One region of the Microbacterium sp. MRS-1 genome, then DNA from elsewhere that is predicted to be linked to it. Evidence: predicted binding sites of a transcription regulator. Region 1 holds the regulator's gene; each other region holds the start of a gene.
The links. Region 1 encodes HrcA, which represses chaperone genes, less so after heat shock. Its sites were predicted from a motif close to TTNGCACTCGNNNNNNNCGAGTGCNAA; they were not measured.

Region 1 (2,199 bases):
CGACTCGAGGACGTGCTCCTGCGGTCGCGGATCGCCGAGGGCATCGCGGTGTCCGAGCTGACCGGAGAGGGTCGTCACGCGATCGCCGCGCTCATCGCCGACGGGCTCATCGACGGACCGTCCGCCGTGCGCGGCCGCGTCGTCCTCACCCGCCGCGGACGGCTTCTGGCGGATGCCGTGGTGCGCGCCCTCACCGCCTGACCATCCGATCGCGGTAATATTGGCACTCGACGACCCTGAGTGCCAACAAGGAGGAGCGATGGTCTCGGAACGCGGCCTGCAGGTCCTCCGCGCGATCGTGCAGGACTACGTCGACACCCATGAGCCCGTCGGCAGCAAGGCGATCGTCGAACGTCACCAGTTCGGCGTGTCCGCGGCGACCATCCGCAACGATATGGCGCTCCTGGAGGACGAGGAGCTCATCGCCGCGCCGCACACGTCCTCCGGACGCGTACCCACCGACAAGGGCTACCGCGTGTTCGTCGACCATCTCGCCGACCTGCGGCCGTTGTCCACCGCGCAGCGCTCGGCGATCTCGTCGTTCCTCAGCGATCCGGGCGATCTCGACGAGCTCCTGATGCGCACCGTGCGCGCCCTCACGCAGCTCACCGGACAGGTCGCCATCGTGCAGTATCCGTCGTTCGCGCGCGCGAACGTCACGCACGTCGAGTTCGTGCACCTGGGCGGAGCACGCGTCGTCGTCATCGTCGTCACCGACACCGGCCGGGTCTCCCAGCGCGTGGCCTTCCTCGCCGAGGAACTCACCGAAGAGGCCGCCCAGCAGCTCAAGACGGCGATCTCGCGGCTGGTCACGGGCAAGCCCGTCGCAGAGGCTGCGGCCGCGATCGTCGAACTCTCGGCGTCGGCCCCCGACGGCACCCGCATCGACGCCGCGCTGCGCACCGTCGCGCGCATCGTCGGCGAGGAGCTGGAGGACTTCCGCCAGGACCGGCTCGTGATGGCCGGAAGCGCGACGCTCGCGCGGCGCGAGAGCGACTTCCGCGGGAGCATCTATCCGCTGCTGGAGGCCATCGAGGAGCAGGTCACCCTGCTGCGTCTGATGGGCGAGATGGTCGCCGACGAGCAGGGACTCGCGGTGAGCATCGGCCGGGAGAACGAGCCCTTCGGGCTCACGGAGGTCTCCGTCCTGACGAGCGAGTACGACGCGACGGGTGCACACGCGCGCGTCGGCCTCCTCGGCCCCACCCGCATGGACTACCCCACCAACCTCGCGGCGGTCCGCGCCGTCGCGCACTATCTGAGCCGACTGCTCGACGAGGACGACACGTCCCGCTGAGCGATCCGCTCCCGAACACCGACCCGCGCCCGCAAGGGCAGGAAAGGCGATTGTGGCCGACCACTACGAAGTCCTGGGCGTATCCCGCGATGCGAGCCCCGACGAGATCAAGAAGGCGTATCGGCGTCTCGCGCGCGAACTGCACCCCGATGTCAACCCGGGAGCGGACGCGTCCGAGCGCTTCAAGCTCGTGACCCACGCGTACGACGTCCTCAGCGACCCGGAGCAGCGCCAGCGCTACGACATGGGCGGCGACAGCTCTCCCTTCGGCGGAAGCGGCGCAGGCTTCGGCGGATTCGGCGACATCTTCGAAACGTTCTTCGGCGGCGGGGGAGCACGCGCCGGCCGACCGCGATCGCGACGTGAGCGCGGCCAGGATGCGCTGGTGCGGGTGACGCTGGATCTCGGCGATGTCGTCTTCGGCACCCACCGTGACATCGACGTCGACACCGCGGTGCTGTGCGAAACCTGCGAGGGATCGTGCTGCCAGCCGGGCACCCAGCCGGCGACGTGCGACATCTGCCACGGTTCGGGTCAGGTGCAGCGCAACGTGCGCAGTCTTCTCGGCAACGTCATGACCTCGCAGCCCTGCACCACGTGCCAGGGCTACGGCACGACCATCCCGTACCCCTGCGCGACGTGCCAGGGACAGGGCCGCGTGCGCGCACGGCGGACAGTGTCGGTCGACATCCCCGGCGGCGTGGAGACGGGCCTGCGCCTCCAGCTGCCCGGCTCGGGCGAGGTCGGCCCGGCGGGCGGTCCGAACGGCGACCTCTACCTGGAGGTCACCGTCGCCACCCACGAGGTCTTCAGCCGTGAGGGTGACGACCTGCTCGCCACCCTCGAGGTCTCGATGCCCGACGCGATCCTCGGCACCCACACGACGATCTCCTCGCTCGACG
Region 2 (2,199 bases), on a different contig from region 1:
TCCCGTCGGTCCATCGCCCTCCGACCTGGATGCCGAGGCTGCGTCCGTCTGCGAGGGTTCCCGACCCGGCGCCCCAGTTCCACGACACGACGTAGCGCCAGCGTCCTCGCCCGTGATCCAGCACCGCCCACGATCCCGCCGGCACCTCGTAGTCGACGCCGTCGAGCGTCAGCACTCCGGATGCCGGGAGCGCGACGTCCTTCACGGTGTACTGGAACCGCCGCGACGACCACGGCACCACGACCGCCAGTAGCTCGTGTCCGGGCGGGCGGCGCACCGTGATGTCGAAGGACGCGTCCGCGATCTCCGCGTGCAGGCGCCAGAGCGTTCCCCGCTCGGCGGGAGTGATCGTCGCGGCGAGATCTGCGTGTCGCGCGATGGCGATGCCCGTGCCGAGCGACGCGGGAAGGGATACCTCGCGCGACGGCAGCACCGTCACGCTGCGACCCCACGAACGCGTCGTGGCGCGATCGTGGATCCACGCTTCGTGCACGGCCGCATAGTCCAGCGACGACACCGTGAGCGAGACGATGTGCGTGGGCGTCATGACGTTCCAGTACTCCCAGCGCTTGTTGCGCCCCCACGAGCGGACGAAACGTCCGCGCCCGATGCCACGGGTGTCGATGAGCGGCGAGCGGGCGAAGCCGATCGCCGCAGGGTTGAGGCGGCCGTCGCGGCCGGTGAGGGAGACGGGTTCGGTGATCTCGCGCTCGCGCGCGACGGGGGGTGCGGTCATCGGCATCCTTGCTGACGTTCCGAGTGCTGGTGCTTCCGGCGGGGTGCTTCGACACTAGCGTGCGCGCACGAACCGCCCCGGTCCTCGCGGACACGGGGCGGCTGCGCGCGGTGCGGGATTACTGCTCGACCGGCTGCGGCTCCTGCGCGGATTCGTGCGCCTGGATCGTCGGCGCCGCGCCATCGGCGACGACCTGGACCTTGCGCGGCTTCGCCTTCTCGCTCACCGGGATCGTGACCGTCAGCACGCCGTTGCTGTAGGTGGCGGCGATGCCATCGGTGTCGATTCCCTGACCGAGGTTCAGCTGGCGCAGGAAGCTCGCGGTCTCACGCTCGCGCGTGATCCACTTCACCCCGTCGCCCTCGCTGAGGGTGCGCTCGGCGCGGATGGTCAGCAGCTGGCCGTCCACATCGATGTCGACCGAGCCCGGGTCGATGCCCGGAAGGTCGGCGCTCAGGACGTAGCGGTCGCCGTCGCGGTAGAGGTCCATCGGCATCCGGCGGGGTCCCCGGCGCGTGTCGAAGAGGCCCGACGCGATGCGGTCGAGGTCACGGAACGGGTCATACGTGGCCATTGTTCTCTCCTTGTCGTGTGTCACTGTGATGGTCTGTCAAAGTTGAGCCTCATCGACTCAACTAACTTCAGATTAGCACTCGACCCAGGAGAGTGCCAAGAGTTCACGCACGGCGAACGCGCGCACCCGCGCGCGGCGCTCACCTGGCCCTCGCGCCGGAAGCCGCACTGCTGTTTCCGGCACCACCGCCCCTTCAGCACACGGAACCCTTCCTCCCCACGTTCGGTAACAGCGCAAGTTCTCCACGAACCCGCGGACGGTGGCCACGGCATCAGGAGATGGGCCCATCATGAGCGCATGCCGCGCTCACCCCGACCACTTCCGCCGACATTGCCGCAGGTGTTCACCGCCGCCGACGCGTCGACGGCCGGCGTCACTCGCGGGCGCCTCTCGGCTCGCGACCTCGACGCACCGTTCCGCGGAGTCCACGTCCGGCGCGACACGGACGGCGACGCACCGCACGGCGAGGACACGCCGGACGAGATCGCCCGGCGCAACATCCTGGGTCGCGTCCGCGCCCACGCACTCGTGCTGCCGCCCCCTGCGTTCTACACCGGGACGACGGCGCTCGCGATCCACGGGCTCCCCTTCCCCGACGCGGATGCCGCGGCATCCGCCGACCTCGACGTCGCCGTTCCCGCGCCACACCGTGCGCTCCGGCGGACGGGCATCACCGCCGTGCAGATCAGCCCGATGCTCGTTCACACCACCGTCCGGGCGGGCCTTCCGGTCGCGACGCCCGCCTCCGCCTGGGCGATGCTCGCCCGCGAGCACACGGTTCGAGACCTGGTGGTGATCGGTGATGCGATCATCCGCGTGCCCCGCGACGGAGGGGGGCGGCGTCTGCCCGACGCTCAACACGCCGGACTCGAGAAGCTGGCCGCGGCTG
Region 3 (2,199 bases), on a different contig from region 1:
CCTCCTCGACTTCGAGTCGCGGTGGACCGTGCACGACGCCGTCAAGGAGGAGGCCATCCGTGCCGAGCTCGCCCTGGCGCCCGCCCGGTACTACCAGCTGCTGGCTCGCATCATCGACCAACCGGATGCCGCGGCGCACGACGCCATGCTGGTGCACCGCCTCCGTCGGCTCCGCGATGCGCGCGCAAGCGAGCGTGCGGGACGCGCGGCCGTTCCCGCCGTCCGCACCGGAACAGGCCGGTAGCATTCTGGGGTGCCGAGTAAGCCCCCGCAGAAGGACCGCTTCGATGATCTCGCCCTCGAGGGGGGACGCATCGGTGCGCATCGCGCCGAGAATCCGCGCCTGCGGGGAGGAATCGTGGTGCTGTGGTCGGTCATCGCGATCGTCGTGCTGGTCGCGCTGGGCATCTTCGGCACGCTGATCGCCACCGGGCGCGTCACCCTCTTTCCCACCCCGAGCGCCACGCCGACGACCATCTCGACCGCCGAGCCGGTCGTCGACACGTCGTACCCGGTCACCGTTCTCAACGCGACGACACAGTCGGGTCTGGCCGGCTCCCTCGCGCAGACCATCGTCGGGGCCGGCTGGTCGCCCGACAGCGTCACGGCCGGCGACGCCAGCTCCAAGGACTTCCCGACCACGACGGTCTTCTACTCCGACCCCGCCGAAGAAGGTGCGGCGCGGGGGCTCGCACAGGTGATCGGCGGGGCGGTCGTGACACTCAGCGATGCGTACAAGGGCCTCGCGAGCGGCGACGGCGCCAAGCTCCTCGTGGTCGTGATCGGTGCCGATCGCACGGATGCCGGGGCCACTCCGGCCGGCTGACCACCCCGCCCTGCGGGTATCAGCGGGGAGCGTGTTTCGCGCGTGTGAACAGTTCGATGCGCCTGTGTCAACACTTGCCGGAACGGCGATTTCGCCGCTCTCACGCTGGTTAGCATTGCGACGTCCCACCGCAGCATCAGGAGATTCGCATGGCCCAAGGTACCGTCAAGTGGTTCAACGCCGAGAAGGGTTTCGGCTTCATCACCGTGACCGACGGCCAGGACGTGTTCGTCCACTACTCCAACATCGACATGTCGGGATTCCGCGTCCTGGAGGAGGGGCAGACGGTCGAGTTCACCGTCGGCGCCGGTCAGAAGGGCCCGCAGGCCGAGTCGGTCCGCGTCGTCGCCTGACGTCGTTCGGCCCTCCCGTCGCGCCCGCTCGGCGCGGCTTGCACTCGTCATGCCAGAGTGCCAGAATGAGTTAGCACTCAATCATCGCGAGTGCTAAAGACTCATCCTCACGTCCGGGAGGGACGACACACTTATGGCAAAGATCATCGCTTTCGACGAGGAGGCCCGCCGTGGCCTCGAGCGTGGCCTGAACATCCTGGCCGACGCCGTCAAGGTGACCCTGGGCCCGCGCGGTCGCAACGTCGTGCTCGAGAAGAAGTGGGGCGCCCCCACGATCACGAACGACGGTGTCTCGATCGCCAAGGAGATCGAGCTCGACGACCCGTACGAGAAGATCGGCGCGGAGCTCGTCAAGGAGGTCGCCAAGAAGACGGACGACGTCGCCGGTGACGGCACCACGACGGCTACCGTCCTCGCCCAGGCTCTCGTGCGCGAAGGGCTGCGCAACGTCGCGGCCGGCGCAGACCCCATCTCCCTGAAGAAGGGCATCGAGAAGGCCGTCAAGGCGCTCTCCGACGAGCTGCTCGCCTCCGCGAAGGAGGTCGAGACCAAGGAGGAGATCGCCGCCACGGCATCCATCTCCGCCGCCGACCCCGAGATCGGCGCGCTGATCGCCGAGGCGATCGACAAGGTCGGCAAGGAGGGCGTCGTCACGGTCGAGGAGTCGAACACGTTCGGCACCGAGCTCGAGCTCACCGAGGGCATGCGCTTCGACAAGGGCTACATCAACCCCTACTTCGTCACGGACCCGGAGCGCCAGGAGGCTGTCTTCGAGGACCCGTACATCCTCATCGCGAACCAGAAGATCTCCAACATCAAGGACCTGCTGCCGATCGTCGACAAGGTGATCCAGGAGGGCAAGGAGCTCGTCATCATCGCCGAGGACGTCGAGGGTGAGGCTCTCGCGACCCTCGTTCTCAACAAGATCCGCGGCATCTTCAAGTCGGTCGCCGTCAAGGCTCCCGGCTTCGGTGACCGTCGCAAGGCGCAGCTCCAGGACATCGCCATCCTCACCGGCGG
Region 4 (2,199 bases), on a different contig from region 1:
CGTGATCTCGGCATCGGAGGTCAGGTAGGCGATGCCGGGGGCGAGCATTCCGGCGTCGAGACGGCGGGCCACCTCGCCGATCAGGCGTGCGCGGATGACGGCGCCCTCCGGCTCGTGGACGAAAGCGCCCAAGGGTCGGACCTCGGCATCCTCGGCGTCGGAGGACGCCGTCAGTTCGGCCGCACGGTCGGAGCGGACGACGAGCGCCGAGCGGCGGACACCGGCGCGGGCGAGCTTTCCGGTCCAGACGACGAGCTCGATGGTCGACCCGTCGACGCTGATCCACTGCGCCTCCGCAGTCTCGGGGATCCGCGCCCGGTCGAACGCCGGTCCGAGCTTGATGCCCGCGGGCATCCGCTCCGCCAGAGCGAAGACCCATTCCAGCGACGGCGACCAGTCGCCGGCGGCGACCCGCGCGGTCTCGGTGTGGCCGGCCGTGCGACGCGCCGGATCGAGCCACACCGCCTCGACGCCGTCGAGTGCGACGTCCTCGGCACGGGCATGGCGCACCGTCGCGGTGTCGCCGAACGCGGCGAGGTTGTACGCGGCCAGGGCGGCCGTGGTCTCGTCGGCGTCGACGGCCAGCACGTCGAGGCCGATCCCGGCGAAGGCGAGCGCATCGCCGCCGATGCCGCAGCCGAGGTCGGCGACGCGGTGCACGCCGGCGTCGCGGAACCGGCCCGCGTGGCGCGCGCCCACCGACAGGCGCGTGGCCTGTTCGAGGCCCGCGCGCGTGAACAGCATCCGGTCGGCGAACGCGCCGAACTTCGCCCGCGCGCGCGTCCGCAGCCGCGCCTGTCCGACGGCGGCGGAAACGAGTTCGGGTGACAGGCCCTGCGCCCGCAACCGCGACACGGTGCGCGCCACCTCATCGGAGGAGTCGATCGCGCCGAGCTCATCGACCAGCCGCAGCCCCTCGGAGGTGAGCAGGGCGGTGAGCTCGGCGCGTTCCATCCGGCCAGCCTATGCGGGGCGGGTCAGCACCCGCTCACCTTCGTCCAGCGCGACGCCGACGTCTGCCGCAGAATCGTCACGGTCGCATCCCCTCGCCCGAGGTAGAGCTGGCACTCGCGTTGCACGAGTGCCAGCCGCGCTCTAGACTTGCTGTTAGCACTCCACCCCTGTGGGTGCTAACGAGTCTTGAAGCATCACGCCCAGCAAGAAAGAGGTAGACCGTGTCGGTTTCCATCAAGCCGCTCGAGGACCGCATCGTCATCAAGCAGGTCGAGGCTGAGCAGGTCACGTCCAGTGGCCTCGTCATCCCTGACACCGCCAAGGAGAAGCCCCAGGAGGGCGAGGTCGTCGCCGTGGGCCCCGGCCGCATCGACGACAACGGCAACCGTGTGCCGCTCGACGTCGCCGTCGGCGACCGCGTCATCTACAGCAAGTACGGCGGCACCGAGGTGAAGTTCGGCGGCGACGAGTTCCTCGTCCTGTCGGCCCGCGACGTTCTGGCGGTCGTCGTCCGCTGACGATCGCATTCGACGATGGCCCCCGGGATATCCCGGGGGCCATCGTCGTTAACGCGGATTGGCGGAGGAACGACGACCAACGGCAGAATGCCGCGGCATCCGTCGCCCCGCGCATGTCACGACCGTCGTAGGCTTTGTCTCATGACACCCGCCGAGTCCGCCCGCGACGAACGGCGCGGGGGGATCTACGCCTTCGCGGCGTACTTCCTCTGGGGCTTCATGCCCCTCTACTTCCTGCTGCTGGCGCCCATCGGGCCGTGGGAGATCGTCGGCTGGCGCATCCTCTTCTCCCTCGCCTTCTGCGCGGTCCTGCTCACCGTCACCCGCACGTGGGGCAAGCTCTTCGCGATCCTGCGCGATCGGCGGCTCGTGTTCTGGACGATCGTCGCGGGCCTGCTGATCTACGTGAACTGGCAGGTGTTCCTCATCGGCATCCTGACCGGTCACGTCATCGAGGGCAGCCTCGGCTACTTCATCAACCCGATCGTGACCGTGCTGCTGGGTGTGATCGTGCTGAAGGAGCGCCTCCGGCTGGCACAGTGGATCGCGATCGGCTTCGCGGGCCTGGCCGTGGTCGTCATCATCGTGGCCTACGGATCCTTCCCCTGGATCGCACTGACCCTGGCGGCGAGCTTCGGCACCTACGGACTCGTGAAGAAGCAGATCGGTCCTCGGGTCGATGCCATCAGCGGCCTCACTCTCGAATCGCTGTGGCTGGCCCCCATCG

Region 2: AS96_RS08390 (Hsp20/alpha crystallin family protein) is a predicted target of HrcA. The motif match lies at 1,383-1,409, and genes of this name have one in related genera.
Region 3: groL (chaperonin GroEL) is a predicted target of HrcA. The motif match lies at 1,250-1,276, and genes of this name have one in related genera.
Region 4: groES (co-chaperone GroES) is a predicted target of HrcA. The motif match lies at 1,062-1,088, and genes of this name have one in related genera.

Annotation. Positions count from the first base shown of each region.
Region 1 covers NZ_JAUF01000008.1:11,531-13,729, forward strand. The annotation lists gene hemW (radical SAM family heme chaperone HemW) at 1-201, shown strand, start outside; gene hrcA (heat-inducible transcriptional repressor HrcA) at 260-1,297, shown strand; gene dnaJ (molecular chaperone DnaJ) at 1,350-2,199, shown strand, end outside.
Region 2 covers NZ_JAUF01000037.1:48,735-50,933, reverse strand. The annotation lists gene AS96_RS08395 (DUF2804 domain-containing protein) at 1-736, opposite strand, end outside; gene AS96_RS08390 (Hsp20/alpha crystallin family protein) at 855-1,310, opposite strand; gene AS96_RS08385 (hypothetical protein) at 1,608-2,199, shown strand, end outside.
Region 3 covers NZ_JAUF01000018.1:144,370-146,568, forward strand. The annotation lists gene AS96_RS05250 (DUF3263 domain-containing protein) at 1-244, shown strand, start outside; gene AS96_RS05255 (LytR C-terminal domain-containing protein) at 254-826, shown strand; gene AS96_RS05260 (cold-shock protein) at 976-1,179, shown strand; gene groL (chaperonin GroEL) at 1,313-2,199, shown strand, end outside.
Region 4 covers NZ_JAUF01000001.1:8,012-10,210, reverse strand. The annotation lists gene AS96_RS00045 (class I SAM-dependent methyltransferase) at 1-954, opposite strand, end outside; gene groES (co-chaperone GroES) at 1,176-1,472, shown strand; gene rarD (EamA family transporter RarD) at 1,614-2,199, shown strand, end outside.